Regions from separate parts of the Flavobacterium labens genome, predicted to be linked through region 1. Evidence: riboswitches for the same ligand, from Rfam matches in the RefSeq annotation. Region 1 holds a riboswitch; the other holds the start of a gene.
What was found. Region 1 has a riboswitch for S-adenosylmethionine ahead of ACNQF8_RS06315 (alpha/beta fold hydrolase). Riboswitches for the same ligand answer to the same signal wherever they lie in the genome.
Positions count from the first base shown of each region.

Region 2: it holds a riboswitch for S-adenosylmethionine, as region 1 does, so the genes downstream of both, ACNQF8_RS12045 (Na+/H+ antiporter NhaC family protein) here and ACNQF8_RS06315 (alpha/beta fold hydrolase) in region 1, are expected to answer to the same signal.

Region 1 covers NZ_JBLVPL010000001.1:1,445,331-1,452,656, reverse strand. The annotation lists gene ACNQF8_RS06330 (trans-sulfuration enzyme family protein) at 1-608, opposite strand, end outside; gene ACNQF8_RS06325 (OsmC family protein) at 675-1,100, opposite strand; gene thrA (bifunctional aspartate kinase/homoserine dehydrogenase I) at 1,248-3,662, opposite strand; gene ACNQF8_RS06315 (alpha/beta fold hydrolase) at 3,681-4,643, opposite strand; SAM riboswitch class I at 4,722-4,859, opposite strand; gene ACNQF8_RS06310 (hypothetical protein) at 5,089-5,298, opposite strand; gene metK (methionine adenosyltransferase) at 6,061-7,311, shown strand.
Region 2 covers NZ_JBLVPL010000005.1:121,067-128,392, reverse strand. The annotation lists gene efp (elongation factor P) at 1-201, shown strand, start outside; gene ACNQF8_RS12065 (UDP-3-O-(3-hydroxymyristoyl)glucosamine N-acyltransferase) at 269-1,198, shown strand; gene ACNQF8_RS12060 (nuclear transport factor 2 family protein) at 1,200-1,562, shown strand; gene sucD (succinate--CoA ligase subunit alpha) at 1,657-2,529, shown strand; gene ACNQF8_RS12050 (hypothetical protein) at 2,747-3,169, shown strand; SAM-I-IV-variant riboswitch at 3,296-3,392, shown strand; gene ACNQF8_RS12045 (Na+/H+ antiporter NhaC family protein) at 3,447-4,769, shown strand; gene fabG (3-oxoacyl-[acyl-carrier-protein] reductase) at 4,953-5,699, shown strand; gene ACNQF8_RS12035 (hypothetical protein) at 5,782-7,326, shown strand, end outside.

The sequences.
Region 1 (7,326 bases):
ACCACTAAATGTGCACCCCATTTTATCGGTTGCTGCAAATAAGGTGTCGCAAAACAGTTGTCAATAATCAAAATCAAATTATGTTTTTTGGCAATAGTACCTAACAGTTCCAAATCGATAATATCTACCGCTGGATTGGTTGGAGATTCAGCAAAAAGAATCTTTGTATTTGGTGTAATAAAACTTTCAATGGTTTCTGGCTTATTAATATCAAAATAGGAGGTTTCAATATTCCATTTTGGAAAATAATTGATAAATAAAGAATGTGTCGCCCCAAAAACACTACTAGAAGAAACAATATGATCTCCAGATTTCAATAAAGCTGCCAAGGTTGAATACACTGCTGCCATTCCAGAAGCAAAAGCAAAACCTGATTCAGCACCTTCCATTTTACAAATTTTCTCTATAAATTCATTGGTATTGGGATTGCTGTATCTACTATAAATATTTCTATCCTTCTCCTCAGCAAAAGAAGCACGCATATCTTCGGCATCCTCAAATACAAAACTTGATGTTAAGTATAAAGGAACCGAGTGTTCTTGAAATTGTGTTCTTTCTAATTGGGTGCGTATGGCTTGAGTTTCAAAACCAAATTCTTGTTCGTTCATTTTATTTTTAGTTTAAAGTTTAAGACTTAAAGTTGTTCGGATATTCAAATCCAATCTTTAATTAAACTATAATGATTTATTATTCAAAACTACTTTGTAATGTATAGTCGCTGTTGGCTCTAATGTTTTAGAAACCGAACAGTACTTTTCGAAAGAAAGTTGTGCCGCCCTAGCTGCTTTTTCTTCATTAATAGGACCTTCCAAAAAGAAGACTACTGTAATATCCTTGAATGGTTTTGCTTCTCCTACTTGCACACGCTCTCCTTCAACCTCTGCTTTGAAAGAAGTGATTTCTTGGCGTTGCTTCTTTAAAATCGAAATCATATCAATGGCACTGCAGCCCGCAACACCCATCAATACTAATTCCATTGGACTTGGACCTTTATCGTCTCCACCAAATTCTGGTCGGCTATCAACATTTACTATGTGACCACGCTCGTTTTTTAATTCAAAGTGGAAATTGTCATTTACTCTGTTTAGTGTTATTTTCATTTTTCCCCTCCCCAACCCTCCCCACAGGGAAGGGAGCCAAGACTGGAGGCAGTCCCTTTTTTTAATAATTTATATTGCACGCAGATGAAACGGATTTTTGTTTTTTATATCTGAAATCTAAATTCAAAAATCTGCAATCTTAAATCTTTACCCTTTATCCGATAATCTCAAAATATCTCCAAAAACACCTCTCGCCGTTACTGCTGATCCTGCGCCTGCGCCTTGAATCACGATTGGTCTGTCGCCATACGATTCCGTGTAAATTTCGAAGAAAGAATCCGAACCTTTCAATCCGCCTAAAGCAGTATCTGATGGTACAGAAACCAGTTTCACTTCCAGATTTCCTTTATCATTTTGCAAATCGCCTGACAATTCACCTATGTACCTTAAAACGTGATTTGGCTTTTGTTCGGCTTTTATTTTAGCATAAATTGGATCAAATTCCTTCAATTTATTTAAAAAATCAGAAACATCACCTTCACGTAAATGTTCTGGAATTAAATTTTGAATACCAATTTCTTCAAACTCATTTTGTAAGTCTAATTCTCTTGCCAAAATCAATAATTTTCGACCTACATCATTCCCACATAAATCTTCTCTTGGATCTGGCTCTGTATATCCGTTATCAATTGCTTCTTTCAATATTTCACTAAACGGAGCGTCTTTTGCAGAAAAATTATTGAATAAATAACTCAATGTCCCAGAGAAAACGCCTTTAATCTTAGTGATATTTTCACCAGAAAGGTGCAATAATTTGATCGTATCTATTAACGGTAACCCCGCTCCAACATTGGTTTCATAAAGATAACTCTTTTGATTATCTGCTAATACTTTTCGTAGTTTTTTATAAAAACTATAACTTAACGTATTGGCCACTTTATTAGACGATATCAAATCAAAACTGCTTTCTGCCAAAGGAATGTAATTTTCAACAAATGTGGCACTTGCCGTGTTATCAATCGCAATCAAATTCTCCAAGTGATGCTCATTCGCGTAAGCAATTACATCATCGATAGTATAAGAAAAGCCATTATTTTGGATTTCATTTTTCCAGTTTGGAGTAACACCGTTTTTATTTAAAAGTACATTACTTGAATTGGCAATAGCAAAAACATTCAACTTAATGTCTTTTCGTTTTTCGATGGTTGCTGCCGATTCCAATATTTGGTTTATCAACGTACCACCGACTAATCCATGTCCGAAAATAGCGATATTGATTTTCTTTGAAACTCCAAAAATCTCACCGTGAATTACATTTAAGGCTTTGTTCAGTTGGGATTTTTTTACAACCAAACTCACGTTTTTACCGGTAACAGTATTATTAAAAAGAATTGGGACAATTTTATTTTTTATCAAGGCCGTATAAGGCTTGTGAAAAGTGCTCAAATCCTGGCCAATGATAGAAATCACCGAAACATTATCGGTTACCGTGATTTTATTCACATCTTTTGAATAGAAATCATTTTCGAATTCTTTTTCTAATTCGATCATTGCTTTAGTCGCTTTATCAGCGGCAACTACCAAACCAATTCCTCTTTCTGAAGAACCTTGAGAAATGATGCTTACGCTAATGTCATTGTCTCCCATCACTCTGAAAATACGTGCATCAACGCCCGTTTTTCCTAGCAATCCTCTTCCTTCCAAGTTCACCAAAGATACATTTTCAAGCACCGAAAGCGTTTTAATTCCTTCTTTGTTAGAATTAGATGTGATTAATGTCCCTTTGTTTTCATGATTGAAAGTATTCAAAATACGTAGCGGAATATTTTTTTCCAGTAAAGGAATAATAGTCTTTGCATGAAGAATGGTTGCACCAAAATTAGCCAACTCATTCGCCTCGTTAAAAGTCAAATGGTCAATTTTTTTAGCATCAAGTACTAAGTCAGGATTTGCGGTGTAAATTCCGTCTACGTGTGTATAATTCTGTAATTCGTCTGCATTTAAATAATTCGCAATCAAAGAAGCGGTATAATTACTGCCGTTTCTTCCTAAAGTAGTTGTGTCATTATTGTTGTTAGAACCTATGAAACCGGTAACAATATTCACGGTTGTTCCGTTGTTTTGTTTGAAATAATTGATGACATTTTTCTTCGAAATTTGTTCCAAAGGTTGCGCATCACCAAATTTAGAATCAGTTTTTATCAATTCTCTTGTATCGGCAAAACGGGCATTTATGCCATTTTCAACCAAAATAGCCGTGAGTAATTTTGCCGAAAGCAATTCTCCTTTTGATAAAATTTGGTCTTTTATTTTGTTGCTGTAATCGCCAATTAAACTTACGCCTTCAAATAATTTTTCTAGAACATTGAATTCCTCAGACAAATCTACGTCTTGATAATCGTCTTGTTGGTACTTTTTGAAATCTTCAAAAAGCGGTTTGTAATCTCCGTTTTTAGAAGCAATACTTAAAATTTCTTCCAATTCATCCGTAGCATTTCCTCTTGCTGATACTACAATTGCAATTTCTTCTCCTTGATTTACTTTATCGGTAATAATCGCAATCACTTTATTTATTCCGTCGCCATTCGATAACGATTTACCTCCAAATTTTAATATTTTCATTGTGTTGTGTTTTTTGGCTTAGAATATATCCTGAAGCAAATTGTCTAATTGTTTGTATTCTATCAAAAAAGCGTCATGTCCGTGAATGGAAACTATTTCCTGATAGGTAACATTATTTTTATATTTTTTTAATTCCTCGAAAGTGGCTTTATTTTCATTTGCAGTAAAAAACAAGTCTGAATTGATTCCGATGATATGAATATCAGCTTCAATTTTTGATGTCACTTCTTCGAATGAATTGCTGTTTCTGGTAATATCTATCGTTTTCAACAATTGATTCATCATTTTATAAGACGAAATTTGAAAACGTTTTTGAAGCTTTTTACCATGATGACTCAGCCAGCTTTCTACATTGAAAATGGCTAATTCCTCATTAGTAGTTCTCTGGAATTTTGCAGTAAAAGATTCGGGAGTTCTGTAGCAAAGCATGGCATGAATTCGAGCATCTTCAATAGGTTTTGAAGAATTTTTGAGAATTTGCTCTTGCAAAAAGCAATTGGCAATTAACCAGTCTGTCGATTTCCAATCGGTTGCAATAGGAATTAAATGTTGTGTGATTTTTGGTTCCAATGCAACCAATTCCCAAGCAATTCCTCCGCCAACAGAACCGCCAATAATGGCATAAAGCTGTTTGATTTTAAGAAAATGAATGCCTTCAATAAAAATTCTGGCAATATCTCTGGTATTAAAATCCGAATAATTTTCAATGATAGCATCATCAAAACCATTTCCCGGAACATTAAAAGCCAGTATTGTATATTTATTGGTATCGATGGTTTTGTTTTCACCAATTAAATCATTCCACCAACCTTTGTCTCCCACAACTTGTGAATTTCCAGTCAATGCATGATTTACCAAAACGATTGGAGCTGTATGTAAAGCTGGTCCAAAAACTTGAAAACTTAAGTTTATGGTAGCATAAAAAGCCCCACTTTCGGTGGTGAAATTTTGTAATGTAATAGATGTTGGTTTATTTTCCAATTTCAAATCTTTTATGATTTTTGATTTGTGTCTGGAAATATTAGAAAGAAAGCTAGAAGTGAACTAGAAGAATTCTTTGTGTTATCTTTCCTTTAGATTCTGAAATATCCCGAAGTTTCGGGACAGAATAAAGGTAGAATGCAGCACCTTCTTCGATAAATCGAAGGGTTGCTAAGGCTTCATCGGGTCTAATCCCTCTGCCTTTCTTTATAACATTTCAATACGTTTTTGAACTTAAAGGCACAAATTAACTACTATTTTTTTAAACATCCAAATTTTTATCAAATTGGTTCTAATTGATTTATTGCAAATTGACTTGAAAAAATCATACAGAATCATCATCCCGACAAAAGATAAAACAATATAGCATTGTTTTATCTTTCGTCGAAATCATAATTTGAGATTTACTATCGGCGATTCAAAAGCTAAAATGACTATCCCTTTTTTAAATAAAAAGTTCTTCATTTTCTTTTGAATACATTTGAAACAGTAATGAACTCGGCACTATTTTCTGCGCCAAAGGATCATTTTTTGATATTTCAAATCTTGGATTGGTCAATTCATTTTTTGAATCGTTTTCCTTTTCTGTTTTGGTTCTGATACTAAAGCCTTTTAGTAACCGTAATCTCTTCGGAAAATTTTTTAATGTGCTCATACTATTTGAATTTACGATGTTAGTTTTGTTTTAAATTATTTTTTGATTTCTGAAATGTTTCTATACTTCCAAACTAATCTGAATGAAAAAACCCTTTTAGATACGTATCCAAAAGGGTTTTAAGTTGTGCTATAAACTTATACTTTTGGAATCAACAGACACGAATGCACATAATGGCATTGGCGCAAATCATATTTTTGACTTTAAAATTATTTGTATTCTGGATTTTCAGGTTATTCATTCTATAATTAATCTTGTTATGTTTTCAACTAAATAGATTTCAAAAAAAAAACCTCCCATTTTCTTGGGAGGCTTTTGCTATATAAATTTTAATTTAAATTTAAGCAATAGACGACCCACAGGACTTTTCCTGAATGGCTTTTGACATATTACACACATTAAATTTCATCTTTCGTTTTTTGTTATAACAAATATGCTAACTATTTCTGAATTTTCCAAATAAGTTTTAAAAAAAACACAAAGAAAATCCAGCCTCACATTCCCTTTTATATTTATATGAGTAGATGAAAAGATTTATCAGCAAAAAAAAAGTTAAGATTAATTTGCAATTCAAAATGGTTTCATACATTTGCACCCGAATACAAGAGGAAAAATTTGAACTGATTGCAACCTCTTCATAATGAAATCAATTCATTATGAATACTGAAAATTTTTCAGTAGAAAAAATGCTAAAGCAGAAACTCTTCTTTAGTCCTTTTCAGCAATTATTTTTTCTCGCTTAATTTTAAAATAATAATTATTATGGCCTATTTATTTACGTCAGAATCTGTAAGCGAAGGACATCCAGACAAAATTGCAGATCAAATTTCGGATGCATTAATTGATAATTTTTTGGCATTTGATGCTGACTCAAAAGTAGCTTGCGAAACTTTAGTAACTACTGGCCAGGTAATTTTGGCTGGTGAAGTAAAATCAAATACCTATTTAGACGTACAACAAATCGCTCGTGACGTAATCAAGAAAATTGGTTACACGAAAAGCGAATACATGTTTGAAGCCAATTCTTGTGGAATTCTTTCAGCTATTCACGAACAATCTGCTGACATTAATCAAGGTGTTGACAGGAAAAATCCTGAAGAGCAAGGCGCTGGTGACCAAGGAATGATGTTTGGTTATGCTACTAATGAAACGGAAAATTATATGCCATTGGCACTTGATTTATCTCATAAATTATTGCAAGAATTAGCCATTTTAAGACGTGAAAATAACGAAATTACCTATTTGCGTCCTGATGCTAAATCACAAGTAACTTTAGAATATAGCGATGACAATAAACCAACTCGTATTGATGCTATTGTAATCTCAACACAACATGATGATTTTGACGAAGAAGCTACAATGCTTGCAAAAATCAAAAAAGACATCGTTCAAATATTAATTCCAAGGATTATTGCAAAAAATCCAACGCATGCACATTTATTCAATGATGCAATCCAATACCATATTAACCCAACCGGAAAATTCGTAATTGGAGGACCGCACGGAGATACTGGATTGACAGGAAGAAAAATTATCGTTGACACTTACGGTGGAAAAGGTGCTCACGGTGGTGGTGCATTCTCTGGAAAAGATCCAAGTAAAGTAGATAGAAGTGCGGCCTATGCTACACGTCATATCGCTAAAAACTTAGTTGCAGCGGGTGTTGCTGAAGAGATTTTAGTACAGGTTTCTTATGCGATTGGTGTGGCTAAACCAATGGGTATTTTTATTGATACCTACGGAACATCAAAAGTAAACTTGACTAATGGTGAAATTGCTAAAAAAGTAGAAGCTATTTTTGATATGCGTCCGTACTTTATTGAGCAACGTTTGAAATTAAGAAACCCAATCTATAGCGAAACTGCTGCTTACGGGCACATGGGACGTACTCCAGAAACAGTTACTAAAACTTTTTCTGCTCCAGGTGGAAACGAAAAAACAGTTACTGTTGAATTGTTTACTTGGGAAAAATTAGATTTTGTAGAACAAGTTAAAACAGCATTTGGATTGTAATTTTGGTTTTAGAAC
Region 2 (7,326 bases), on a different contig from region 1:
TCTGTAGATATGCCAGCATCTGTTATTCTTGAAGTGACTTATGCGGAGCCAGGAATTAAAGGAAATACGGCTACAAATGCAACAAAATCAGCAACTGTTGAAACTGGTGCAACTGTAAATGTCCCTTTATTTATTAATGAAGGAGATAAAATTAAAATTGATACTGCATCAGGTTCTTACATGGAACGTGTTAAAGAGTAGATTACAGTGTTCAGTATTCACTTAAAAATGAGCTGGATACTGAATATTGAAACCGAACATTAAATTTATGAAATTCCAAAAAGTTTATACTTTAGAAGAAATTGCTACTATCATCGACTGTGAATATGTTGGTGATAAAAATTTTCCAGTGACTGGAATGAATGAAATTCACGTTGTTGAATCTGGAGATATTGTCTTTGTAGATCATCCTAAGTATTATGACAAAGCATTAAATTCAGCGGCGACAATAGTTTTAATCAATAAAAATGTAGCTTGTCCAGATGGAAAAGCATTGTTGATTTCTGAAGATCCATTTAGAGATTTCAATAAATTGACAAATTATTTCAAGCCATTTCAATTCTCAAATGTTTCAATAGCTACTTCAGCTTCAATAGGTGAAGGAACTCTAATACAGCCAAATACATTTATTGGAAATCATGTTGTTATTGGGAAGAATTGTTTAATTCATTCAAATGTTTCGATTTATGATTATACAGTAATTGGTGATAATGTAATGATTCATGCAGGAACTGTTCTTGGTGCAGATGCGTTCTATTATAAAAAACGTCCTGAAGGATATGATCAATTACTTTCCGGTGGAAGAGTTGTCATCAAAGATAATGTTGGAATTGGAGCGCTTTGTACGATTGACAAAGGTGTTACTGGCGATACTACTATTGGCGAAGGCACAAAAATTGACAACCAAGTTCATGTAGGTCATGATACCGTTATTGGTAAAAAATGTTTAATTGCTTCACAAACCGGAATTGCGGGTTGTGTTATTATTGAAGATGAAGTTACTATTTGGGGACAAGTAGGAACTACAAGTGGTATCACAATAGGAGCAAAGGCTGTCATTCTTGGTCAAACCGGAGTTACAAAATCAGTAGAAGGTGGTAAATCATATTTTGGAACACCAATAGAAGAATCAAGAGAAAAATTGAAACAACTGGCTAATATCAAGAAGATACCAGAAATTCTTAATAAACTAAAGTAATATGTCTGCTAAAGAAATCGTTCAGAAGTTTTACAAATCAGATGCCCTAATTGATAGCGAAGTCATAAAAGATTTTTTGCATCCTGAAGTTATCGTTGAATGGAATAGCAGTAAAGGATTAATTCAATTGAATTATGATTCTTTAATTAGCCTGTCCAATGATCTAAGTAAAGCCTATGTGCGTTCAAAGGTTAGAATTAGTCATATTGTAAGTGAAAATGATACCATTTCGGTGCGATATTCTCATTTTGTGAAAACGATTGAGAATCCTAGAGAAGAAATGTTATTGGCGCATTTTATGGTTATTTGGCAAATAAAAGACAATAAACTATTTCGAGGGTATCAAATGAGTCAATTATCATAATTTAGTATCAAAAAACTGAATACTGAATACTGATTACTGATTACTATTTTATACTTTTGCATAACAATTTTAAAAACTACATAAAAAATATATCATGAGTGTTTTAGTTAATAAAGATTCCAAAATAATTGTTCAAGGTTTTACAGGAAGCGAAGGAACTTTCCATGCTTCTCAAATGATTGAGTACGGTACTAACGTTGTTGGTGGTGTAACTCCAGGAAAAGGGGGAACTACTCACTTAGACAGACCAGTTTTTAATACTGTAAAAGATGCTGTAGAACAAGCAGGAGCTGATACAACTATCATTTTTGTTCCGCCAGCTTTTGCTGCTGATGCAATTATGGAAGCTGCAGATGCTGGAATTAAAGTAATTATTGCAATTACTGAAGGAATTCCTGTTGCTGACATGATAAAAGCAAATAGTTATGTTAAAGAAAGAAACGCAAGATTAATCGGTCCAAACTGCCCTGGAATTATTACTCCGGGTGAAGCTAAAGTTGGTATTATGCCAGGTTTTGTTTTCAAAAAAGGAACTGTTGGTATTGTTTCTAAATCTGGAACATTAACGTATGAAGCTGCAGACCAAGTTGTAAAACAAGGATTAGGAATCACTACTGCAATTGGTATTGGTGGAGACCCAATCATTGGAACTACTACAAAAGAAGCGGTTGAATTATTGATGAATGATCCAGAAACAGAATGTATCGTAATGATAGGTGAAATTGGTGGACAATTAGAAGCTGATGCTGCTCATTGGATTAAAGCTGATGGTAACCGTAAACCAGTTGTAGGTTTCATTGCAGGAGTTACTGCTCCTCCAGGACGTACAATGGGACATGCTGGTGCAATCGTTGGTGGTTCTGACGATACTGCTGAAGCTAAAAAACAAATCATGAGAGAATGTGGAATTCACGTTGTAGATTCTCCAGCTGAAATTGGTAAAAAAGTAAAAGAAGTTTTAGGTTAATCTAAACTCTTATTAAATATTTCTAGAAGCCTCACAATTTGTGGGGCTTTTTTATTATTAATTGAATTAAAGAAATATCTTTGCACTTTATTAAATATTTCTGTTTTTGCAGATTCAATTGTAATAAGAACAAACATAAACGAATGGTTTCTAATGGACCTCACGATTTTGTGGGGTATTTTTTTGTCGAAGCCAGTTCAAATTAAAATAAAATAATATGTACAAAGAGTTAAAAAATTTCAAAGTTACCAATCAGTTTTTATTTACTACAGAAGATAGTTTAGCAGAAGTTTGCAACGCATCAGAAGGTTCTGGAGTGTTTTTAGTGTATTCAGTAGGTGATGAAAAAGAGCTAATTATGGTTGGTTCTACTGGAACTGTTCAAAATAATGGAACTTTGAAAATTAAAAATGGTGGTTTGAAAGATAAAATTGTTGAAGGACACCAATTTGCAAAAACAGGAAGAAAATATTCTTGGCCAGCACAAATGAAAATTGAAGATATCAGCACACTTGAAGTGGTTTGGTATGAAACATTTAATGATAAAACTAAAGTGATTCCAACATTCGTAGAAGGGCAAGTTTTACAAAACTTCCTTGACGAAAATGGAAGGTTGCCAAAATGGAATGTAGCTTTCTAATTATTTAAAGACTGTTTTTCAATATCTTACTTATAATTGCGTCACATTTTTATGTGGCGCTTTTTTTGTTTTATTATTTTTTTGAATGAAATTCAAAATATTTCATAAATAATTAATTACTTTTGCACCCGTTATCACGAATCCTTCAATAGGATAGCAACCTGCAACAACAAGCAAGGTGCTAAAACGATAAGCCAAATCCTTTGGAAAAAATGTTGTTTACATTCCCATATTTAGCTTCGTTTTTCGTCATAATTTTTAATTTAAAATTATTTTTATGACTTTATTTTCAAAAGAAAAAGGAAATGCCTTTGCCTTGATTCCTTTATTTGTTTTTATTTTTACCTTTTTGGGAGCAGGAATTATTTTGAATGATTTTTATGCTTTCCCATCTCCAGTAGCTGTTCTAGTTGGTATAATTGCTGCTTTTTTATTATTCAAATCCTCAACTGAGGATAAAGTTGCTACGCTAATCGCAGGTTGTGGCGAAAGTAAAATTATGACCATGTGTTTAATTTACTTGCTAGCGGGAGCGTTTGCAGTGGTTAGTAAAGCGATGGGCGGAGTTGATGCAGTTGTGAATCTTGGGATAAATACTATTGATGTTGCTTACTTTCCGTTAGGAATTTTCTTGATTGCTTCTTTTTTATCAACTGCTACAGGAACTTCAGTAGGTGCAATTGTTGCGATTGGTCCAATAGCTGTCGCATTAGCTGATAAAAGTGGCGCCTCATTACCGCTTATATCTGGCGCTTTATTGGGTGGTTCTATGTTAGGTGACAATCTTTCCATGATTTCTGATACTACTATTGCAGCAACGCAATCATTAGGATGTGATCTAAAAGATAAGTTTAAAATCAACTTGTTCATTGCCTTTCCTGCTGCAGTTTTGACAATTTTAGTTTTCTTTTATCTTGGTTTAAACTCGGATATTGTGACTGTTGCCATTGCAAAAAGTGATTTTTCCTGGATTGCAATTGTACCTTATATTTTAGTAATCGTATTGGCTGTTGTGGGTGTTAATGTATTTTCAACATTGCTTATTGGTACTTTATTAGCAGGTATAATTGGATATTTTAGTGGTTCATTTACGCTAATGGAGTTTACGCAAAAGATATATGAAGGCTTTACCAGTATGACTGATATTTTCTTATTGTCAATGCTAACTGGAGGTTTAGCAGCTATGGTAGATAAAGCGGGTGGAATAACCTATTTATTAGTTCAAATTAAAAAACTAATTAAAAGTAAAAAATCGGCTCAAGCGGGAATTGGCGCTATAGTAGGTTTTGCAAATTTAGCGATAGCCAACAACACGGTTTCTATTGTAATTACGGGACCTATTGCTAAAGAAATTAACGATGAGTACAATTTAAATCCTAAAAAGACAGCTGCAATTCTTGATATTTTTTCATGTGTAATTCAAGGGGTTTTACCGTATGGTGCTCAAATATTGCTTATCTTGAGCTACGCCAATGGCAAATTGAATTTCTTTGATTTAATTAGTAATGCCTGGTATCATTTATTTTTATTAGTTTTCACATTAGTGGCTATTTACAGTTCGTTTTGGGACAAATGGACAAAGCGATTCTTTAATATTTAAGAACTGAATTTTTGACTGTAATTGCTTTTGAATTTTTTTTAAAAAAGGAATTATTATATATTTGACGAGTGTAAGATAGCCCTGATAGTAGTGAAAATCCTTTTATGTAAGCGATAGCGGTCATAAAAGATTGAAACGGATAGCAGGAATAGCTCCAAATAAAATTTAAACTAATTTTTGAATATGAAATTACTAGAAGGAAAAGTTGCCATAATTACTGGTGCGAGTCGTGGAATTGGAAAAGGAATTGCTGAAGTTTTTGCAAAACAAGGTGCAAATGTAGCCTTTACATATAGTTCATCAGTAGAATCTGCTTTGGCTCTTGAAAATGAATTGAATGCTCTTGGAATTAAAGCCAAAGGTTATCAATCGAATGCAGCCGATTTTAATGAAGCGCAAACTCTGGTAGACGCGGTTATAGCTGAATTTGGAACGGTTGATATTCTAATAAACAATGCCGGAATTACTAAAGACAACCTATTAATGCGTATGTCTGAAGGCGATTTTGATCAAGTGATTGATGTTAACTTGAAATCGGTTTTTAATATGACTAAAGCCATTCAACGTACTTTCTTGAAACAACGTTCTGGTTCAATTATAAATATGAGTTCTGTTGTAGGGGTAAAAGGAAATGCTGGACAAACGAATTATGCTGCTTCTAAAGCGGGTGTTATTGGTTTTTCTAAATCAGTAGCATTGGAATTAGGATCACGTAACATTCGTTGCAATGTAATTGCTCCGGGATTTATAGAAACGGAAATGACGGCTAAATTAAACGAAGATGTTGTAAAAGGATGGAGAGACGGAATTCCATTGAAACGTGGCGGAACAACTGAAGACGTTGCTAATGCATGTCTTTTCTTTGCTTCTGATATGAGCGCTTATGTAACTGGACAGGTTATGAATGTTTGTGGGGGAATGCTTACTTAAGATAATTATAAATTATAAATGATGAATTTTAAATTGGTGAATAATTTAAAATTTATAATTCATCATTTAAAATAAAATAAGAATGACAACAAACACGATACTATTATTACTGCTTTCTTTACTAATAGCTGGCGGATTGTCGTTTTTTCAATATATCTACAAAGCCAAAAACAAATCGAATGTCGGTTGGTTTTTGGCTTTTTTGCGTTTTTCATCCATTTTTGGAATTTTATTGTTGTTGATTAATCCAATAATAACCAAAAATACGCTTGAAACAGTAAAAACGCCTTTGCCCATTGTTGTTGATTATTCGAGTTCTATTTCTTTTTTGAATGCCAATGAAAAAGCATTAGAATTGTACAAAAAAATACAATCAAACTCTGATTTACAAGAGAAATTTGATGTGCAATCGTATCAGTTTTCGGATGATTTTGAACCTACTGAAACATTTGATTTTAAGGGAACGCAAACTAATATTGATGTTGTAGCCAAAAATCTAAAAAGCATTTATAAAAACACAATCTATCCTACGGTTTTAATTACAGATGGAAATCAAACTTCCGGGAATGATTATGTCTATAGTTTTGATGCTGTAAATAAAGTATATCCTTTGATTGTAGGTGATACAACGACTTTTTTAGATTTTAAAATCAATCAACTGAACGTTAATAAATACGCTTTTCACAAGAATAAATTTCCTGTAGAAGCTTTTTTACAGTATTCAGGAACCAAAAGTGTAACCGCTGATTTTGTTATTTCGCAAGGCAATTCGGTATTCAGTAAGCAATCTATTTCCTTTTCTCCTTCCAAGAAAACAGCAACTATAAACATACTTTTACCGGCGGATAAAATAGGATTACAGGTTTTTAAAGCTACAATATCATCAAAAGAAAAAGAAAAAAATACGTATAATAACGCTAAGAATTTTGCGGTTGAAATTATTGACCAAAAAACAAATATTGCTATTGTATCTGCTATAAATCATCCTGATTTAGGGGCATTAAAAAGAGCAATTGAATCGAATGTACAGCGTAAAGTAACGATTATTAAACCAAATGACATCAAATCATTACAAGATTATAATGTTTTGATTTTATATCAACCGACAACAGAATTTAAAACTATTTTTGAGAATAATAAAGGTGCCGGAATCAATACGTTTATTATTACCGGAAACAACACTGATTTTAATTTTCTGAATCAGCAGCAGGATAATTTAAACTTTAAAATGAGTGGACAAAAAGAAGATTATTTGTCAGTTTTTAATGGGCAGTTTAATTTATTTGCAGCTGACAATATCGGTTTTGAAAATTTACCGCCTTTACAAAATGCTTTTGGAACCGTAACTGTAAAAGGTGCGGTGTCTGTTTTGCTTTCGTCCAAAATCAGAGCTATAGATACCAATTCACCTTTGTTGGCTTTTGCCGAAAATCAGGGGAAACGAGCCGCTTATCTTTTAGGAGAAAATAGTTGGAAATGGCGTTTGCAAACCCATGTCAACAATCATTCCTTTGAAAAATATGATGTTTTCATCGATAAGATTATTCAATTTCTGGCTTCTAATAATTCTAAAAAATCACTGGTAGTTGAACATGAAAGCTTCTATAATTCAGGTGAAGCCATTGAA